DNA from 3 places in the Nocardia sp. NPDC056564 genome. Region 1 is predicted to be linked to each of the others. Evidence: riboswitches for the same ligand, from Rfam matches in the RefSeq annotation. Region 1 holds a riboswitch; each other region holds the start of a gene.

Region 1 (6,978 bases):
CGTCGAGCTCGCCCGCTTCCCCGACCCGCTGGCCCCCGACACCGCCGCCCGGCGCGCCGGACTGCCCGAGCTGACCTTGGCCGAAACCCTCTCCGGGATAGCCGAACTCGCCGACGCGGACCTCACCCTGGTGGAGGGCGCCGGCGGCCTCCTGGTCCGACTCGGTGACTTCACCCTCCTCGACCTCGCCCAAAAACTCGACGCACCCGTACTTCTGGTGACCGCCGCCGGTCTCGGCACCCTGAACCACACCGAACTGACCACCCGTGCACTGCAATCGGCGCGCGTACGGTGCGCGGGCCTGGTCGTCGGCTCCTGGCCCGCCGAACCCGACCTGGCCGCCGAATGCAACCGCGTCGACCTCCCCCGCGTCACCGGGGTAGACCTGGTAGGCGCCGTCCCCGCCGGCGCCGGCGCCTGGGACCGCGACCGCTTCACGACAGCAGCACCGAGCTGGTTCGCGCCGACCTGGTCCCCGTTCACCTGACCTCCTGCCGGACCGCATCCGCAACGCCGCGCTGTCTGGGTGACGTTCGCGTCGCCGATTCATGCGCGGGCGTTGCGGCCTCACGGGCCTGGCGTCTAGGTGTAAGTCCGCCGCATCCACCTGGTTCGCGCCAGGACGGTCACCGTTCGCCCGGCCTATTGCCGGTTGCCGGGTTCTGCGTTCGGTTTCCGTGCTGTCCGGGTGACGTTCTTGTCGCTGATTCATGTGTGGCGTGCCGATGCGGTAATACGTGCTCGGCGGCGTCCGGGTTTAGTCCGCCGCCCCGTGGTGTGGCACGAATGGACAGGGCTTCGCTTCGTCCGCTGGGTGCGCCCCGACTCGGCGCAGGACTCCGAATCCGGTGCGGCAGTGAGGCACCGCGTGCGGATGCGTCGGTGCCGGGGCGCGTCGCTAGCAAACTGAGGCCGACCCACGTGCTGTTGCCTGGTGTGTCGCGCACAGCCCGCTTACCCATGCATTACCGATGAATCGGTGCGCAGCCTGAGGTCCGGAACGTGGATCGAGCTGAGGCAGTGGCATTGGATGCCCGGCCGCGGATGGGCTGACCGGGCCGGCGGGGGATCTATCGTTGTCGGGTGACCACGACTCGGATTCGATGGCATGTGCGGGCGCCACGGGCGAACGTCTATCGGCTGCTGCTGGACGCGGAGGCGGTGCGGCGGTGGATGGTGCCGACGGGGATGACCAGCGAGGTGCATGAGTTCGACGCGCGGGAAGGCGGGGTGTTCCGGATTTCGCTGAGCTATGACGAGCCGACCGGCACCGGCAAGACCAGCGCGCAGACCGATACGTTCCACGGACATTTCGCGCGGCTGGTGCCGGACCAGCAGGTGGTCCAGCTCGTCGAATTCGAGACCGACGATCCGGCGGTGCGCGGTGAGCAGACCATCACCTACACGCTCATCGAGGCCGACGGTGGCACCGATGTCGATGCGGTGCACGAGAATCTGCCGGCCGGGGTCGCGCCGGAAGACAACGACCTCGGCTGGCGTATCTCGCTCAGCAAGCTCGCCGCCCTCGCGGAGGGCGGCTCCATTCGCTGATGTCGTTCTCGAGCGGGCTGCCCGCCGAGCGAAATCGCCGGCGTGAGTGTGTTCGGGTGTGGCGCGCACCCGCTGGGCCGGCACCGATTTCGCTCGGCGCGCGCCGAATCACAGCGAAGTTGCTGCGCTGCAGGCGATTCGGCGCGCAGCCGGTTGGTCAGCGGATGGTGTCGTCGGCTTTGGGCTCGATTGTCGAGGCGGGGACCAGGTTCCAACGTTCGAGTTGCTTGCGGATCTGTTCGGCGGCGTCGATGTTGAGCGGGCCGCTGGTCCACATGGCGTAGGGGAGGTTGAGGAAGCGCCCCTCGGTGACGGCGCGGAGCTGGTTGATGCCGGGCTTGGCGCGCAGCGCGTCGACCTTCTGCGCGAAGGTCTGCGGCGGGTAGTCGACGAACATGATGGCGTCGGGGTCGGCGGCGGCGAGCCGTTCCCAGGAGACCCTGGTCCAGGTGTCGGGAACGTCGCTGAGCGCGTTGCGCCCGCCCGCGGCATCCAGGATCGCCTGCGGCGCACCGAAACTGCCGCTGGACATGAGCGAGTCGGTGGCGCTGTCGAACAGGAAGATGGTCGGCTTGCGCTCGGCATGCGGTGCGCCGGACAGCGCCGCGAGCCGCCGATCCAGGTCGGCGGTGACCTCCTTTGCGCGGTCGGAGCGGCCGGTGATGGCGCCGAGGTTGGTCAGGTCGTCGCGCAGCGCCGTCCACGGCTCGACGATCCCGCGCGGGCGTTCGCCATTGTGCTGACGGCAGCTCTCGGTGAGCGTGTACGCGGCAATCCCCGCCTTGCTCAACGAATCCGGCGTCAGGTTCTTCGCCTCGTCATACCCGTAGCTCCACCCCGCGACCATCACGTCGGGTCCCTGCGCCAACACGGTCTCCCGCGAAGGATATTCCGGCGCAACAGATTTCAACTGATCGACCACCGGTCCATAGTGCCGGCGCAACGTATCCGCGTCCCGCTGCACACTCGACACCGCCACCACCTGATCCTGCGCCCCGAGCGCCAGCGCCATCGAGATCAAGTTCCCGTCATTGACGAACAACCGCTTGGCCGGCGCCGGAAACCGCACGTCCACATCGCAATTCCGAACCGTGAGATCCCCAGCGCCCCCCTTCTCCGCACCACACCCGGCCACCGCCGCAGCCACCACAACCGCCACCAACACTCGCACCACGTGCTTCATTCACTCGCCTCTCGAGATAACCAACAAGTTTCAAATACTGACCTGCCAACAGGACACGCCCCCACCAGACAAATGCGCCCCCGGTAGTGCCCCCTTCGCGAGCAGAGCACGCGCCAAACGGGACATGGCCGCGCAGAATCGCGAGTGAAAGCGCCATGGTGTCCCGTTCGGCGTTGGGGTGTGCGTCGGGTGGGACATGGCGGTGGGGTGGCCGTGGTGTCCCGTTCGGGGGTGGGGTGTGCGTCGGTGGGTATGTGTGACGACTTGATCTGGTGCCAGGGATGGCGAGTAATCCGCCGTGGTGGCTTGTTCGTGAGTAGTCGGAGCGGGAAATGCGCGCCGGGAGGGTGTCGATGCGGCGGGGTGGTGAGTAGGCCGTCGGCGGTGTCCCGCTCGACGAAGCTTCAGATCGCGAGCGGGGCTTGGCTGCGCTGAATCGTAGGGATGGCTGCCGTGGTGTCCCGCTCGCGGGCAGGGTGCGCGCTGGACGGGACTTGGTTGCGTGGGATTGCGAGTGGGGGCGGTGTGAGGTCCCGTTCGCTGCCGCTGCCGCTGCCGCTGCCGCTGCCGCTGCCGCTGCCGCTGCTGTCGCTGCTGTCGCTGCTGTCGCTGCTGTCGCTGCTGTCGCTGCTGTCGCTGCTGTCGCTGCTGCTGCCCCTGCTGTCGCCGCTGCCCCTGCCCCTGCTGCTGCCGATCTTGATTGGGACTTGGCTGTGTTGGATCGTGAGATGGTCTGTGGCGGTGTCTCGTTCGTGAACAGGGGTGGGCTTGGTTGGTGGGGGTGGGGCCGGCTGGGGGTGGGAGTCATAGGGTCAGCTCGCGGGGGGTGATCAGTAGGTGGGGGTCGCCGGTTTCCGGGTGAGGGACGCGGAGCGCGCGGACGCCGAAGACCTCGTCGATCACCGCCGGGGCCAGCGCGCTCGCGGGGGGTGCGAGGGGGCGGGCGGAGCCGTTGTCCAGCACCAGGATTCGATCGCAGTAACGGTCGGCCAAGGCCAGATCGTGCAGTGCCATGACGACGGTGCGGTTCAGCGTGCGGGTCAGGGCGAGGAGTTCGAGGCGATGGGTGATGTCCAGGTGGTTGGTGGGTTCGTCCAGCAGCAGGATGGGGGTGTTCTGGACGAGGGCGCGGGCGAGCAGGACACGTTGGCGTTCGCCGCCGGAGAGGCGGTGGACCGGGCGCTCGGCGAAGCCGGCGAGGTCGACCGCGGCCAAGGCATCCTCGACGACCTGTTGTTCGCGTGCGGAACCCGCGCCCCACGGGGGCAGGTACGGCGTGCGGCCCAGTGCGACAACCTCGCCCGCGCGCAGGTCGGCGGGTGGGCGTTCGTCCTGCGCCACCATGGCGACGGTGCGGGCTCGACGGCGCGGCGACATCCGGTGCAGCACTCGGCCGTCCGCGATCACTTCACCGCGCGCGGGCCGCCGCACTCCGGCCAGCGTCTGCAGCAGCGTGGTTTTCCCGGTGCCGTTCGGCCCGACGATGCCGATCGTCTCGCCGGCCCGAATCGCGAAGGTCACCTCGGTGATCACGGTCCGCCGGCCGGCGGCGCACGCGAGTCCGCGCACCTCCAGTACTCCGGCATCGCTTCGGGTTTCGACTCCACTGCCGAGGAGCTCGCCGCGTCCCGCGTCTGACCTGCGATCGAGTCGTGCTCGATGATCGTTGCGAAGGTTCATGATTCACCGAACCGATAGCGCCGACGCCCCATCAGGATCAAGAACGCGGGCGCGCCGATGAGCCCGGTCAGCACGCCGACCGGGATTTCGGTGGGGCGAACCAGGATTCGGGTGGCGGCGTCGGCGACGACGAGGAACAGCGCTCCGCACAGGGCGCAGGCGGGCAGCAGAGCGCGGTGGCGCGGCCCGACGAGCAGGCGGGCGGCATGCGGGACGACCAGGCCGACGAAGCCGATGCCCCCTGAGACCGCGACGAGCACCCCGACCAGCACCGCGAGCAACAGGAACAATCCGATCCGCAGTTGCTTGACCGGAACCCCCAGTGACGCCGCGGTATCCGCGCCGACGGTCAGCGCGTCGAGCCACCCGCTCGCCGCGAGCAGCGCAACCCCGGCGAGCACGACCACGCTGAGCGGCAACGCGATTCGCGTCCAGTCCGCCCCGGCGAGACTGCCGAGCAACCAGAACAGCACCGACTGCGCCGCGGCCGGATCGGGACGCCGGAAGATGAGATAGCTGCTCAACGCCGCGAACGCGGATCCGAGCACCGTCCCGGTGAGCACCAGCCGCAACGGCGTCAACCCGCCCTGTACCACCGCGATCAGGAACACCAACCCCGCCGCGACGAACGCCCCGGCCAACGCCCCGCCGGACAACGCCCACACCCCGGCACCGGCGAACAACCCCGAGGTAATGACCGCGGCCGCACCCACACCCGCGCCCGAGGACACCCCGAGCAGATAAGGATCGGCCAGCGGATTCCGCACCAGCGTCTGCATCGCCGCCCCAGCCAACGCCAACCCCGCCCCGACGATCGCCGCCAGCACCGTCCGCGGCACGCGCAGCTGCCACACGATGGTGTCGAGCCCGAAATCGGCGGGCGCCTGCCCGGTGACGCGCTGGCGCAGCACCTCCAGCACCGAGGACACCGGCAGCGTCTCCGCGCCGAACCCGGTGGCCAGCACCATCGCGCCGATCAGTAGCGCCCCGAGCAGGGGAAAGATGAACGCCGCGCGCACACGGCTCATCGGTAATGCTCCACAGGCAAGTCGCGGCCTCTCCAGAGTTGTCCTGGTGGGGGAGGTCTGACTCTCGCCGGGGAGGGCGATCACAGTGGCGCGACCGTTCCGGGATTGCACCGGATTCTCGCACCCGCCAGGGATGACGGAGAAACTCTACCGGTCGGTCGGGTTAACCCTGTCGCCAGGGTTGTGCGCGGAATGGCGACCATCCACACCCTTACGTACGGTGGGATAGATGTCGCCGTTCGATGACCGGCACCCGTCCACTGTCTCGGACTGGGACGACGCGCGACGCAAAGCCCGGCTACGGGACACCAGCCTGTGGCACGAGTGGAAGACGTTGCGCCGGACCAGGTCGGCAGTCCTGCGCGTGGTGGTATTTCTCGCTGCCGTCCTCGTCGTTTTCGCCCAGTACCTGAAATTCGATGTCGAACCGGAGCAGGCGCGCCTGGCGCGCACCGATCCCGCGATCCTGCCCGTCGCCGCCCCGGCCGATCCGAAGAACTGGGACACCGTGGTGGTGGACATGGTCGGCCTCGGCGGCCTGGACGCCAGCTCGACCGCCGCCGCGCTGCCCGCGTTGCGCGGGATGGGCGTGGTGTGGGCGATCCGCTACGACAACGAAGGTATCGACACCAAGGTGATCGCCGACCTGATCGTGCGCGCCGCCGAGCTGTCCGGCCTGAAGAACGTGGTGCTGGTCGGGCACAGCATGGGCGGCGTGATCGCGCTGGAGGTCGCCAAACACATCCACCTCGACAGCGACCGCCGCCTGGTCGGCGTGATCCTGGACTGCACGCCGGTGGACCTGAACGCGGTCCGGCCGGAAAGCCGCGGCGCGGGCGAGGACATGGTGCGCTGGATGCGCTGGCTGCCCGGTGCGCGCGAGAGCCGGCTGCTGCGGCTCGCGGTGGAAACCTATGCGCGCCGGGATCGCTTCCTCGCCCACGGCGGTGGCGGCATACCGCCCGGCATCCGCTTCGCCGAGCTCGGTGAGGTTCTCCGGGAGGTGTTGCGGGAGAAGATCTTCTCTCGTAACGCGGCGAGCAACGGCCTGATCGAGGCGCAGTTCACCGCGATCGTGGCCGGCGGCGCGACCGGTGATCTGCGCGCGCTGGCCGCGCCGACGGACGGAAAGCCGCGCCCCGCCATCGTTTTCATCCGGCCGCGCGATCCGGACCGGGATCGGGTGGTCGACGTCGAGTACTCGCATCGGGTGCTGATCGAGGAGTCCGGCGGCGTGGATGGCACGCTGTCGGTGGTGCTCGCGCGAAACACCGGGCACGCCAATCCGATGCAGCGGCCGGTGGAGTACAACACGTTCATCGATCAGCAGATCCTGCCGTTCATCCAGCGCTATCAGGCGCAGGTGCGCGACTCGGCGGTGGCGGCCGCGCCGCGCTGATACCGCATCGGGCGCCGCGCCGACCAGTTCGAACCAGGCTGAGACAAACGGTGTTCGGGCCGGTTTTGTCTTGTTTCAATCCGTCTATGTACCGACCACGCACGTTTCTGTTCGGCCGCCCAGGCCGCACCACCGCC
Region 2 (6,978 bases), on a different contig from region 1:
TCTCGGCCCGGCTGTTCTACCTTGAGCAGGGGCACGTTCACTATCCGAAACCAAAGGAGACGAACCCGTCATGGGCGAAGTGGATGCCACGGCGATGGAACCGATGTGGCCCAAAGGCGCCAGCGCGGAGTATGTCGCGGCCCGGATCCAACTGGCGAAGGCCGAGCGCACGCTGCGCGACCAGATCGAGGAGGTCGCCGCCGCGCGCAGGCAGGTACCGCCCGGACTCCTCCTCGACGACTACGCCTTCGCCGAGGGCCCCGCCGACCTCGGCAGGCCCGAACCGGTCCGCAGCACAAGACTGCGAGACCTGTTCGGGGAGCACGACACCCTGGTCGTCTACCACCTGATGTTCCATCCGGACGAGGACGAGGCCTGCCCGATGTGCTCGATGTGGGTCGACGGCTTCCAGGGCGTAGCCCACCACCTGGCCCAGCGCACCAGCTTCGCCGTCATCGCCAAGGCCCCCTTGCCGAAGTTGCGAACCTGGGCCGTGCGCCGCGGCTGGGACGGCCTGCGCATCCTCTCCAGCTACGACACGACCTTCAACGCCGACCTCAACGCCGAACGCCCCAACGGCGACCAGCGCCCGATGATCAGCGTCTTCACCCCCGACGGCGACCGCGTGCGGCACCACTACACCCTCCCCGCCAACTTCCTCGACGACGCCCAACGCGGCATCGATCAACTCTCCCCGGTCTGGAACATCCTCGACCTACTCCCCGGGGGCCGAGGCGACTGGTACGCCGAGAACCACTACGCCGGCCGCGCCCGCCACCCCTGACCCACCCGAACCCCTTGCGGCGCAAGGGGCCTGGGCAGCCACCAGGCTCGCCGCCGCGCTCGTCACCGGCGCCACCCTCGCCGCCGAACCGGCAACCGCCGACAACGGCGTGATCCACATAGCGGAAAAGCCCGGCGCGACCGCAGCGACACCCGGCGGCACGGTCACCCCCGACGCGACCGCGATCGAGTACGGCCTGGCCGCGAAGTCCGGCGGCTCACGGCCCTGAGGGCAGGACGCGACCGGTCGCTCCCGCGACCCGAACTGCGCACGGCTCCAACCGAATCGCGTGCGACCGGAGCGGCGACTCAGAGCCGCGCGGCGGCGGCGATCATCAGCGCGCGTGATCGCTCCGGCGTTTCGGCTTGCACGGCCACCTGATCCATCACGTCGCGATAGACCTCGAGGTCTTCGCTGCGGTCGAGGTAGAACGCGCTGGTCAGTTGCTCGAGGTAGACGATGTCGGGCAGTTCCTGTTCGGCGAACCGGAGCAGGGTGAAGGAGCTGCCCGCGGCCGCGTGGACGCCCACGGAGAAGGGCAGTACCTGGATCGTCACTCCCTGCTTGTGCGACACCTGCACCAGATGCTCGATCTGCTCGCGCAGCACCTTCCGGCCGCCGATCGGCCGGTGCAGCACGGCCTCGTCCAGCACCGCCCACAGCCTGGGCCCGTCCGGCACGTCGAGGATCTCCTGACGCTTCGCGCGCAGCTCCACCCGCCGCGCCGCCTCGGCGTTCTGCTGGCTGACCTCGATGACCGCGTGCGTGTAGTCCTCGGTTTGCAGCAAACCCGGAACCAGTTGACCCTCAAAGGTTCTGATCGACTGGGCGGCGCCCTCGAGCCCGAGATAGGTCTCGAACCAGGGCGGCAGCAGGTCACTGTAGCGGTGCCACCAGCCGGGCTGATTGGCCTTGCGCGCCAGGTCGAGGAACATCTCGCGCTCATCGGGATCGGTGACGCCGTAGAGGGTCAGCAGATCCCGGATGTCGCGTTCCTTGTACCCGGTCCGGCCGAGCTCGAGCCGGCTGATCTTGGCGTGCGAACCACGGATGTGATTCCCGGCCGCGACCGGCGTGATGCCCTTCGCCTCGCGCAGCTTGCGCAGTTGGCCACCGATCGCGATGCGCAGAGCGGTCGGGCCGCGCTCGGCGACCCGCGCGTCGATCCCGGTGATCCGGACCGGTTCCGCGACCATGACCTCTACCCCGCTTCTCGATGACCATCCGCGGTGTCACGCTTATCTCGGTCCAGCACCACACCGCGTGCAACGATGATATCCTGCCCAGCGCAAACCGACCCGTGGTTTGATTTCGGCGCGTCACCACGCCACAGTGCCCCCTCGTCCTTGGTGATCCCAGAGGACTTCGCTATATTCGCGAGTGCAACTGGTTCGCCGGAGGCGGAGTCGAGGAGCCCCTGATCCGCGCGATGGCGTCGAATCGGTTTCGCGCGTGAGCGTGTGGCCGGTGAGAGGAACTCGGTGAAACTCCGGGACCGTACCCGAGTCCGGGTCGGCGCCCAAGAGCCCGCAGACCTGCCGATTGTGCCGGGTACACCGTATCCGGCGGTCGTCGCCTCGGGCATCGGTGCGACGCCGAGTAGACCCGGGCACGGGATTGATGCTTCGTGGGGCTCCTCGGCGGCGACTCGTTACCGGCGGCGGCCACTGGCCGCTGACCTGGAGTTCATCCATGCCTTCCATCCCCGGACGTGACCGTTCGAATCACGGGCTCCCTGCTCGAATCACACCGGCAGTCCCCGGCGTCCCCTCGGTCGTCGACAGCCTGCGCATCCACTCGGGGGCGCGGGTGCCGTTCTCGGTGGAGTTCAATCCGCCGCGCGACACCGCGGGCGAGGCGCGGCTGTGGCGCACGGTGCGGGAGTTCGAGCGCATGCATCCGGCGTTCGTCTCGATGACCTACGGCGCGGGCGGATCGACCAAGGACCGCACCGCCCGGATCACCGGACAGCTGGCGCAGCAGACCACCTTGCTGCCGGTCGCGCACCTGACGGCGGTCGGACACAGCATCGCCGAGCTGCGCGCGCTGGTCGGCTCGTACGCCGACTGCGGCATCCGCAATATTCTCGTGCTGCGCGGCGATCCGCCCGGCGATCCGCTCGGCGAGTGGCACAGGCATCCCGAGGGCGTCGAGTACGCCGAGGAGCTGGTGCGCATCGTGCGGGGTCTCGGCGACTTCAACGTCGGCGTCGCGTCGTTCCCGCAGGGACACCACCAGTCCCCCGACCTGGCTACCGATGCCCGGTTCCTGACCGCGAAACTCCGTGCCGGAGCGGACTATTCGATCACCCAGATGTTCTTCGAGGTGGATCACTATCTGCGCCTGCGCGATCGGGTCGCGGCCGCCGACGCCGAACAGGGCGCGAAGCCGATCATCCCGGAGCTGATGCCGATCACCTCCTTGCGCACCATCGCGCGCGCGGAGGAACTCAGCGGCCGCGCGTTGCCCGAGTCGATCATGCGGCGGCTACGCGCCGCCGCGGGCACCGGCGCCGAGGAGAATCGCGCCGCGGTGCGCGCGGCCGGCATCGAGATCGCCACCGAGATGGCGCAGCGCCTGATCGACGAGGGCGCGCCGTGCCTGCACTTCATCACGCTCAATTTCGCCAAGGCGACCACCGAGGTCCTCACCAACCTCGGCTACGAGGTCACGGCGGCCCCGCTCAGCGCCTGACGCCGCGGTCGAGCGAGACGGTCGATCACCCCGCGCGAGTCATCGGATTCCGTCATACGTACTCAGACGGCCAGCAGCAGCTTCCCGGTATTCGCGCCGGTGAACAGCATCTCGAGGGTCGTGCCGAACCGCTCGACTCCGCCCTCGACCACGTGCTCGCGCGGCTTGATCTTGCCCTCGGCCAGCCACTTCGAGATCTGGGTGACGGCCTCGCCGTAGCGGTCGGCGTAGTCGAACACGACGAACCCGGTCATGGACGCCCGGAAGACCAGCAGCGACATATAGCGGGACGGCCCCGGCGGCGGCTTGGCGGCGTTGTACGACGCGATCGCGCCGCTGATGACGATCCGGGCGCCCCGGTTCAAATTCGCCAGCGCGGCATCGAGAATCTCCCCGCCGACATTGTCGAAGAAGACATCGACCCCGCCGGGCGCGAGTTCGCGCAGCCGCCGCAGCACATTCTCGCTGCGGTAATCGATGGCCAGGTCGAAACCGAACTCCTCGGTCAGCATCCGGCACTTCTCCGGACCACCCGCGATGCCGATCACCGTGGCGCCCAACGCTTTAGCGATCTGTCCGGCGACACTGCCCACCGCGCCGGCCGCCGCGGAGATCAGCACGGTCTCCCCCGCCCGCACCTTCCCGACCTCGAGCAGGCCGAAATACGCTGTCATGCCGGTGATTCCGAGCGCACCGAGCCACGTCGCCGCCGACGCCACCCCGAGATCGACCCGCGCGACGCCAGTGCCGTCGCTGATCGCGTACTCGGTGACACCGAAGGTCCCGCTGACCGTCTCGCCCACGGCGAAGTCGGGATGCTCGGACTCGACCACGGTGCCGATATCCATCGACCGCATGACCTCGCCGATCCCGACCGGCGGAAGATAGGACCGCACATCGTTGAGCCAGCCACGCATCGCCGGATCGATCGAGATCAGCTCCACCTTCACCAGAATCTCGCCCGCCCCCACCCCGGGCAGCTCCTCGGTCACCACGCTCCACGTGTCCGCATCGGGCAGCCCCTGCGGCCGCTTCGCCAGCCGCACCTGTCGGGTCGTCGTCACACACGCTCCTTCGCCGAACGGAAATGAAGCCCACTGTAGTGGCGACCCCGCGCCCCACCCGACGATTCGGCCGTGCTCCTCGCGAGGCCGCTACCGAGACGCTTGCGAGCCGACGAACTCCGCCGCCTCCTCCTCGGACTGCGCGGAAGGCGCCGAGCCCCACATGTGCTTGCCGTTGGGTTCTTGCAGGAAGTAGACCGAGACCGCGCCGACTATGCCCGCGAGGATCAGGTAGTAGGCGGGCCAGTTCAGGTCGCCGGTGAGTCCGACGAGTGCGCCGACCACCACCGAAGTGGTGCCGGCGAACAGCGAGACCGCGACGTTGAACGCCACCGACAGGCCCGCGCCGCGCACCTTCGTCGGGAACAGCGACGGCAGGGTGGACGGCATCGTCGCGCTGAAGCAGATCAGCGTCAGTCCCATCATCAGCAGGCCGGCGAAGACGGCGAACGCATTGTCGGTGCGGACCAGCAGCACCATCGGGAACGCCAGCACGATCAGCCCCGCGATGCCGGTCCAGATGATCGGTTTGCGGCCGACCCGGTCGGAGATCAGGCCGATCACCGGAATGGTCAGCAGCGCGACGACCATCACCGCGATCTGCAACCACTGCGAGGTGGACGAGGACACCCCGCCGCCGGTCGCGTCGGGCACCGTCGAGGTGACATAGGTCGGCATGTACGAGGTCAGCATGTAGTTGGGGACGTTCCAGACCACCACCAACCCCATGCAGACCAGCACATACGGCCACAGCTTTGCCAGGATCTTGGCCTCGTCGCCGGTCTTGTTCGACTTCTCGCGCTCCTCGGATTCCTGCTCCAGCGCGGCGAAGGCCGGGGTGTCGGCCAAGCGCATGCGCAGGTAGACGCCGACCATACCGAGCGGCAGCGCGACGAAGAACGGCAACCGCCAGCCCCAGGCCAGCAACTGGTCGTGGCTCAGGGTGGCGTCGGCGAGCGTGACCACCAGCGCGCCGAGCAGATATCCGGTGAAGGTGCCGAATTCCAGCCAGCTGCCGAGGAATCCGCGCCGCCGGTCCGGCGCGTACTCGGCGATGAAGGTCATCGCGTTGCCGTATTCACCGCCGGTGGAAAAGCCCTGCAGCAACCGCGCGCACAGCAGCAGCATCGGCGCCCAGATGCCGATCGCGTTCTGGTCCGGGATGCAGCCGATGGCGAAGGTGCCCAGCGCCATCAGGATCATCGTGGTGGCCAGCACCCGGTTGCGGCCGATGCGGTCGGCCAGCGGGCCGAAGAACATTCCGCCGAACGGGCGGACCAGGAACGCCACCGCGAACAGGCCGAAGGTGGCGATCGTGCCCGCGGTGTCGCCCAGATGCGAGAAGAACACCTCCTTGATGGTCGGCTCGAAGTAGGCGTAGACGCCGAAGTCGTACCACTCGGTGATGTTGCCGATGCTGGCCGCGCCGATCGCCCGGCGAATGATCGGCGGATCGGTCACGACGATGTCGTCCAGCGACCAACGCCGCGGGCGCTCACGCGGGGTCAGCACAGCCACAAGGACAACCTCCTCGAGTTCACGATCCGTCGACCACCCGGATCCCGCCGCGCAGATACCGACCGATCGGGAGAGCGGATCTCAGGTTAGGCGACGACAGAGCGATCCACGGGCGACGCTCCGTATACCCGCCGAGCACAAGTCCAGCAGTCGGTGCGCCGACGCAAGAGCCCGCGGCCGGCCCGCTACTCGCTGAGCCACGCGGCGGAGCGGAATCATGATCGTTGTGCCGTTAATATTAACCAGACAAGACTCTGGTACGCTCGCACCATGGATGACGGGCTGGGCGACTTGTTGCATCGTGTGGTGTATTCACTCGGTGAGGCCACCCGGCGGCGCGTGGAACGCTCAGCCGGGTTCAGCTACAGCCAGATGCGGCTGCTCGGCATCGTGGACGAGAGCGGGCCGATGACCCAGCACCAACTGGCGCAAGCCCTTTCGGTCTCCGACCCGGCGATCAGCCGGGCCCTGCGCCCGCTGCGAGCAGCGGGCCTCATCCTGGTCAACCCAGACCCCGAGCACGGACGACGGCGACTGGTCAGCACCACCGAAGCCGGCCGCAACGCCTTCCACACCAGCGGTAAGCCGCTCCAAGACGAACTACGCGATGCCTTGCTCGCCGCCGACTTCCCGTACGAGCGCTACCTGCGCGACACCGTCACGCTGGCCGAACTCCTGGAGCCGAGACGCTAGCGCCGAGTTGTAGAACTACTGTGCGCGGTCGTCCATTTTGTCCATCGTGTCCGCGGCGTCGCGCATCCCCTTGGCGAACTTGCCCGCTGACTCCGACATGTTGTCGCCGCCGGCGAGCAGGTTCGTCTCGGAAGTGCTGTAGCCCTTTCCGCCTTTGGTGAACTTGTTGCCGTAGTCATCTCGACCCCACGGAAATCCCTGCGCCTCAATCATATTCCGCAAGTT
Region 3 (6,978 bases), on a different contig from region 1:
GGCTCGACTACAACCGGGTCGCGATGGTGCTGGCCGTACTACAGAGCCGCGGCAAGGTGTTCCTCGGCAAGTCCGACGTCTACGCGGCGACAGTCGGCGGCATGCGGCTGCTGGAGCCGGCGGCCGACCTGGCCATCACGCTCGCCATCGCCAGCGCCAATTCCGAGGTGGCGATTCCGGCGGGCTGGGTGATCCTCGGCGAGGTCGGCCTGGCCGGCGAGGTGCGCAAGGTGACCGGGCTGGAACGCAGGCTGGCCGAGGCCGAGCGGCTCGGCTTCACCACCGCGCTGGTGCCGCCCGGCTACACCCCGCTCAAGCGCGGAGGCATGAAGATCCACGAGGTGGCCGACGTGCGCTCGGCCATCCGCATCACCGGCACGCGCAAGCGGCGCGCGCCGAAGGAGGACAAGGAAGTGGCCCCCGATTTCTGACCGGCCGCGCCGGAGCCGGGACGGCTCAGGCGGGCGTCAGGTTGAACGGCTCCGGCGAGCTGTGCAGCGAACCGAATTGCGCGATCACCTGATACGCCCCGGCCGGCACCGGCACCCGCTCGCCGACGCAGCCCTGCTGCGAGGTGGTGCCGGACCAGCGCACCGTGAACAGCGCCTGCTCACCCGGCTTCAGGTTCCGCTGGTTCGACTCGTCGACCGGCGAGCAGTCCGAGCTCGTCCAGAACCGGCGCTGACCGTCCAGCGACAGCACCGAGGCCTGGATCTGGGCCAGGTTCATGTCCCGCTGGCACACGGAGCTGGAGATGTTGGTGATGACGAACCGGAAGTTCGGCTGCTCACCGACCCGGTAGGTCGGCTGGTCCACGCTGATCTTGATCGCCAGCGACTGATCCGCGCACTGTCCCGGTCCCGCCGCGGGCTCGTTCGAGGCGGTGGAGGCGACGCTCGGCGTGGCCGCGGCGCTGGATTCGGCCGGACCCGCCGCCTTGGTCGTCGAGGTGTCTGCGGGCTTGCTCGTCGTCGTGGACGACGCACCCGCCGCTACGGGCTTCGAGTCATCGGACGAGTCACCACCGCGCGCGACCGTCAGCACGAGCCAGATGACCAGCGCCAGCGCTACGACCAGGGCGCCGATCGCCAATGCGCGTCGACGCCAATAGATCTCCGGTGGCAGCGGTCCATTCGGTTCCAGCACGCCTCAACGGTAAGGGCACGACCGGACGCAACGACTCATACGCCCGGCGTGTCGGTCCGGATTACGCGATCGTGGCGATCCAATTCCGGCCCGCACGCTGGGCTGACTCCGCTACCAACGGCTCAGGCGACCTCGCCGATGTTGCCGACGACACGCTGCAACTGCACTTTGCCCTCGGCGAGTTTGTATGTGACACAAGCGATCGCGCATTCGCCGGCCGCGACGCGCTGGGAGATGATCATCGAGCGTTGCATGAGCAGCCTGCTCGTCTCCACCACGTGCCTGGCCTCCATCTCGTCGACGGTGGACAGGCCCTCCCGGCGGCCGATCAGAATGGACGGCGTGACCCGCTCGACCACGCTGCGAATGAAGCCGCCCGGCACCTCGCCGCCGTCCAGCGCGTCGATGGTGGCCTTCACCGCGCCGCAGCTGTCGTGCCCGAGCACCACGATCAGCGGAACGTTCAGCACCTCCACCCCGTACTCGATCGACCCGAGCACCGAGCTGTCCACGACGTGGCCCGCGGTGCGCACCACGAACATGTCGCCGAGACCCTGGTCGAAGATCAACTCCGCGGCCACCCTGGAGTCACCGCAGCCGAAGAGGATCGCGGACGGGTGCTGGCCGCTGACGAGCTTGGCTCGGTCGGAGGCGCCCTGGCTAGGATGCTGCAGCGCACCGGAGACGAAGCGGTCGTTGCCTTCGCGCAAAGACTTCCAGGCAGAGACCGGATTTGAATCAGGCATACCGACCATTGTGCACAAGGCTGGGGTTACCAGCGAGTTCGTTTGGTTACAGGTCGGCAAATACCGGCTGGCGACACTAGGGCAGGAATCGTGAGGAAAGCACCGAACAACATCGATGCCGACGTGTTGCTCGACTGGTACGCGGAGACCGCGCGCGACCTGCCGTGGCGCCGCCGCGAGGTCACCGCGTGGCAGATCCTGATGAGCGAGATCATGTTGCAGCAGACCCCGGTGGTCCGGGTCGAGCCGATCTGGCGGGAGTGGGTAGCGCGCTGGCCGGTGCCCTCGGCGATGGCGGCCTCCTCGCAGGCCGAGGTGTTGCGCGCCTGGGGCAAACTCGGTTATCCGCGCCGGGCGCTGCGGTTGCACGAATGCGCGCGGGTGCTGGCCACCGAACACGGCGACGAGGTGCCCGCCGACGTGGACGTGCTGCTCGGCCTGCCGGGAATCGGGGCGTACACGGCACGGGCGGTCGCGTGTTTCGCCTACGGACAACGAGTTCCGGTGGTGGACACCAATGTTCGGCGGGTGGTCGCCAGGGCCGTACACGGGCGGGCAGAGGCCGGGAATCCGTCGTCGCGGGATCTGCCGGAGACCGAGGCCCTGCTGCCGCAGCAGATCGATCGCGCGGCGGTGTTCTCGGCCGCGCTGATGGAACTGGGCGCGACGGTGTGCACGGCGCGCACTCCGGACTGTTCGCGGTGTCCGCTGCCGAGCTGCGCCTGGGTCGCCGCGGGACGTCCGGTCTCCGAAATCGTCCGTCGCACACAGAAGTACGAGGGCACCGACCGGCAGGCACGGGGCAGGCTGCTCGACGTGCTCCGTGGTGCGACCGGCCCGGTCGAGCAGGTACGCCTCGACCTCGCCTGGCCCCGCGATCCGGGCCAGCGCGCCCGCGCCCTCGACTCGCTGCTGGTGGACGGGTTGATCGAGCAGACCGTGGACGGCCTGTTCGCCCTCGCCGGCGAGGGCGGCAACGCACCCTGACACGCGGCCGAATGTCCTAGTGCCGCCCGCTGTTCGGTGAACGCGGATCGGCGAGGACGCGCCGCAGGAACCGCTCGACCTCCGCCCGGTACCGCTGCGGCTGATCGTCGTGCACGAGATGGGCCGCGCCGGGAACGAGGACGTGCTCGGCATCGGGATGCGTCTCGGCCATCTGCCGCATCTGCCCGGGCGGGGTGATCGTGTGCTCGCCCTCGAGCAGCAACGCGGGCACCCGGATGGCGTGCCACTGCGGCCAGAAGTCGCGACTGCCCCACTCCTCGGAGATGTCCCGGAACGTCGCGACCGATCCGTGCAGCCGGTAGCCGTCCGGTCCGTGCTCGAACGAATTCAGGAAGTACCGCCCGGCGACCGGCCCGAAGAACCTCAGCACCGCGTTCGCGTCCGGGAACGGCTGCGGCCACGCCTCGATCATCGCCGCCCAGTCCGTCGCCGTCCGGCCGGTGAAGTCCGGGGCGATGTCCTCGATCACCAGCGCCCGCACCCGGCCCGGGTGCGTCGCGGCGAACACCCAGCCGTGCAGCGCGCCCATCGAGTGCCCGATCACCACCATCGGTTCGGTGATGCCCGCGGTCGCGGCGGCCAGATCGGCGACGAACGCCTCGGTGGTCAGCTCGTCCGGCGCGGGCCTGCCGTGCCCGGCCGCGTCGAAGGTGTAGACGTGGCCGTAGTCGCGCAGCCAGTCCAGCTGGTCGTGCCAGGTCCTGGCGCTGCCCATCAGTCCGTGCAACAGCAGGATCGGCTCGCCCGCTCCGCCTTCGTCATGCAACACCCCGCCGATTCTGCCGTTCCGGGGCGACCGGTGCGCACGACCCCCGATACGGCCCATACCTGGCACTCGCCCGCGGGTCGTATTGTCGAGCCCATGGCTGTTGTGAAGATCAACGCGATCGAGGTTCCCGAGGGCGCGGGCCCCGAACTGGAGAAGCGGTTCGCCCACCGGGCGCACGCGGTGGAGGGTTCGCCGGGTTTCCTCGGTTTCCAGTTGCTCCGGCCGGTCGCCGGAGACAACCGGTACTTCGTTGTCACCCAGTGGGATTCGGAAGAGTCGTTCGCCGCGTGGCGGGACGGCCCGGCCCGCGAGGCGCACGCGGGCGAGCGGCAGAAGCCGGTGTCCACCGGTGCGTCGCTGCTGGAATTCGAGGTCGTGCTGGACGTGGCGGCCAAGCCCGCGGGCTGACCTGACCACCCGCGCCGGGCGGGCCGGCCCGTCCGGCGACTCGCCCGACGCCGGGGCGCGACCGTGCTGGTCGTGTTGACGGCGGGTGCCTCCAGGTGTCACAGTTCGAATGACAAAACGCGAGGGTGATGCGGTAATTCGGTGAAATTCCGGAGCGGTCGCGCCACTGTGTTCCATGCACCGGGTCCCTGGGTGCCGGAAAGCCAGACACCGGCACCTTCGCAACCCATTCGACGGGACGCGCATCCCTAGGAGGACCGCATGGCTATCGTGCATTCGCCGAGCCGGGCAAACGAAACTCTGGCCACTGTGCTCGTCACAGTGGGTGTCGTTCTTCTCGCACTGCTCACGCTGTACCTGGTCGGCTTCGATCAGGGCGTCATCTCGCGCAGCGGGATGTACATGCACGAGTTGATGCACGATGGACGCCACCTGCTGGGGCTTCCGTGCCACTGAGTGCCGCACTCCCCTTGACCGGTTCGCTGAAGACTTTGCTCCTGCGCGGTCTGCTCGCCGGTCTCATCGCGGGTCTGCTGGCCGCGTCGGTCGGCTTCTTCGTCGGTGAACCGAAGATCAACGCCGCGATCGCCATCGAGGAAGCCAATTCCGCGGCGGCCGAGCACGCCCCCGGCGCGGAAGCGGAGGCGAGCGGCGGACATTCGCACGGCGACGAGGAAGAACCGCTGGTGAGCCGCACCGGGCAGAAGGCGGGACAGTTCCTCGCGCTCGGCCTGGCCGGTCTCGCGCTCGGCGCGATCTTCGCCGCGGTCGCGAACGTCGCCCGGCGCTACAGCACGCTGTCCGGGCCGAAGCTCGCGCTGGCGCTCGGGCTGGGCGGCTGGGCCGCGATCGTGGCGGTGCCGTTCTTCAAGTACCCGGCGAACCCGCCCGCGGTGGGCGATCCGGAGACGATCAATCAGCGCACCCTGCTCTGGGTGGCGGCGGTGCTGCTCGGCCTGGCGGCCGTCGGCATCGGCGTGTACGTCTACAAGGCGCTGCGCGGTCAGCTGAGCACCGTGCGGTTGATCGGCGGCGTGGCCGCGTTCGTTCTGGTCACCATCGTCGGTTACGTACTGCTGCCCGGCATCAACGAGGTCAAGGCGGACTTCCCGGCGACGCTGCTGTGGCAGTTCCGGGTGGCCTCGCTCGGCGAGACCGCCACGCTGTGGGCCTGCCTTGCCCTCGGCTTCGCCGCGCTCAGCGAATTCGCCGCGCGCGCTGATACTCCGGTACGAGAGTCGATCGCTACCGCGGGCTGATCCGCGTCCACGAGACGAAGGGCAGTGTCGGTGTCATGACCGGCACTGCCCTTTCTCTTTGGCCCGCACCGCTGCGTGCGGGCGCACCGGCGCAACCACCGCGCGCCGTCCTCGTCGCGTTCGTCGGCTTGGTGGTCGCGCTGCTGGCCGGCGTCGCCGAGGCCATCGAACAGGCCGCGCTGCTGCTGGAGCGCGACGAGGTCGACGTGGCCGGGCTGGCCACCGGACTCGCTGTGCGACTGGGGATCTACCTGGTCGTGCTCGTCGTCGCGATCCGGATGACGCACGGCGCCCGCTGGGCCCGGCTCCTGCTGACCTTCGGCATCGGCGTGATCGGCCTGCTGTCGCTGATCATCGAACCGCTGGCGGCGCTGCTGTCCGCGGACCGGTTCGGCGACCTGTTCGCGCACCTCACCGTCGAGTCCGTGGTGATCGGCCTGTTCCGCACGATCCACGTGGTCGCGGTGCTGGTCGCCATCCCGGCGATGTATCACCCCGCGGCACGCCGATTCTTCCGCCGGGCCTGAGCATTTCGCACCATCACATGGCTCCCCGCACACCCGAGAGTGTGCGGGGAACCAAGCGACTACGCGAGGGCCGCGTCCAGCACGATGTGGTCGACGCCGGCCAGCGCCTTGCTGACCGGGCACCCGGCCTTGGCGGCCTCGGCCGCGGCGGCGAACGCGTCGGCGTCGATGCCGGAGACCTTGCCGCGCACGGTCAGCTTGATGCCGCTGATCCGGAAGCCGCCGGCCGGGTCAGGGCCGAGGGTCACGTCGGCGCTCACGTCGAGGCTCTCCGGGGTGCCGCCCGCATTGCCGATCTGCGCCGAAAGCGCCATCGCGTAGCAGGACGAGTGCGCCGCCGCGATGAGCTCCTCCGGGCTGGTGGTGCCGTCGGCGTCGTCGGCCGAACGCTTCGGGAACGACACGTCGTACTTGCCGACGCCGGAGCTGGCCAGCTCGACCTGTCCCGACCCCTCCTGCAGAGTGCCGGTCCAAGCAGTACGCGCGGTACGTGTAGGCATCACGGTCCTTTCGCTGAGTAGTGGATGCAGCCCGAGCTTAGCCAGCCTGCCTCCGCACGTCTCGGGGTCAGACTAGAGCGCCGGATTAGCAACCTCGGCGGCATGGCGGACCGGCGGGCACGCACGAAATGTCTTGTCGCGTCGTGTCACTCGGGATTGGTGACCCTGGCCAGCACGATGCCCCCGATGATCAGCGACAGCGCGAACACCCGGCCCGCGCTGAGCGGATCCTTGTTGAACACGATGCCGAGGCCGATGGCGCCGACCGCGCCGATGCCGGTGAAGATCGCGTACGCGGTGCCGACCGGCAGCGTCTGCATCGCCCTGGACAGCAGGTACACCGCGGTGACGCCGAGCACGAAGCAGAGCACGGTCGGCCACAGGCGGGTGAAGTTCTCCGTCGGTTTGATGCTCTGCGACCAGACGATCTCGACCAGCCCGGCGATGCCGAGGACGACCCAGTTCATCTCAGTACTCCTTCGCGAGACCGCGGGCGGTTTCGAGGGCGAGCGCGTACGACTCGTCGTGCTTGTCACGCAGGTGCGCCAGGGCGGGATCCTGCCGGGCATTGGCCAGTTCGGCATTGAGGAAAACCGTGTCGTGGACGGCGAAGTG

Evidence for each region. A riboswitch is a leader RNA that binds a small molecule or an ion and turns the genes downstream of it on or off. The one in region 1 is predicted to bind cobalamin.
Region 2: another riboswitch for cobalamin. It lies ahead of ACFQ9K_RS16255 (methylenetetrahydrofolate reductase); the one in region 1 lies ahead of ACFQ9K_RS29115 (FecCD family ABC transporter permease).
Region 3: another riboswitch for cobalamin. It lies ahead of ACFQ9K_RS36405 (CbtB-domain containing protein); the one in region 1 lies ahead of ACFQ9K_RS29115 (FecCD family ABC transporter permease).

What each region holds. Positions count from the first base shown of each region.
Region 1 covers NZ_JBHTUR010000013.1:193,894-200,871, forward strand. Annotated here, with positions in the region: gene bioD (dethiobiotin synthase) at 1-487, shown strand, start outside; gene ACFQ9K_RS29095 (SRPBCC family protein) at 1,084-1,551, shown strand; gene ACFQ9K_RS29100 (ABC transporter substrate-binding protein) at 1,709-2,734, opposite strand; gene ACFQ9K_RS29105 (hypothetical protein) at 3,260-3,490, shown strand; gene ACFQ9K_RS29110 (ABC transporter ATP-binding protein) at 3,539-4,303, opposite strand; gene ACFQ9K_RS29115 (FecCD family ABC transporter permease) at 4,411-5,442, opposite strand; cobalamin riboswitch at 5,473-5,609, opposite strand; gene ACFQ9K_RS29120 (alpha/beta fold hydrolase) at 5,672-6,841, shown strand; gene ACFQ9K_RS29125 (ABC transporter substrate-binding protein) at 6,928-6,978, shown strand, end outside.
Region 2 covers NZ_JBHTUR010000005.1:333,610-340,587, reverse strand. Annotated here, with positions in the region: gene ACFQ9K_RS16265 (DUF899 family protein) at 71-784, shown strand; gene ACFQ9K_RS16260 (helix-turn-helix domain-containing protein) at 1,093-1,980, opposite strand; cobalamin riboswitch at 2,209-2,342, shown strand; gene ACFQ9K_RS16255 (methylenetetrahydrofolate reductase) at 2,477-3,478, shown strand; gene ACFQ9K_RS16250 (NADP-dependent oxidoreductase) at 3,541-4,542, opposite strand; gene ACFQ9K_RS16245 (MFS transporter) at 4,633-6,060, opposite strand; gene ACFQ9K_RS16240 (MarR family winged helix-turn-helix transcriptional regulator) at 6,331-6,753, shown strand; gene ACFQ9K_RS16235 (hypothetical protein) at 6,769-6,978, opposite strand, start outside.
Region 3 covers NZ_JBHTUR010000021.1:32,777-39,754, reverse strand. Annotated here, with positions in the region: gene radA (DNA repair protein RadA) at 1-431, shown strand, start outside; gene ACFQ9K_RS36430 (hypothetical protein) at 457-1,146, opposite strand; gene ACFQ9K_RS36425 (carbonic anhydrase) at 1,269-1,892, opposite strand; gene ACFQ9K_RS36420 (A/G-specific adenine glycosylase) at 1,983-2,879, shown strand; gene ACFQ9K_RS36415 (alpha/beta fold hydrolase) at 2,896-3,669, opposite strand; gene mhuD (mycobilin-forming heme oxygenase MhuD) at 3,763-4,077, shown strand; cobalamin riboswitch at 4,156-4,311, shown strand; gene ACFQ9K_RS36405 (CbtB-domain containing protein) at 4,339-4,533, shown strand; gene ACFQ9K_RS36400 (CbtA family protein) at 4,524-5,336, shown strand; gene ACFQ9K_RS36395 (hypothetical protein) at 5,372-5,863, shown strand; gene ACFQ9K_RS36390 (OsmC family peroxiredoxin) at 5,923-6,363, opposite strand; gene ACFQ9K_RS36385 (multidrug efflux SMR transporter) at 6,510-6,830, opposite strand; gene ACFQ9K_RS36380 (FMN-dependent NADH-azoreductase) at 6,832-6,978, opposite strand, start outside.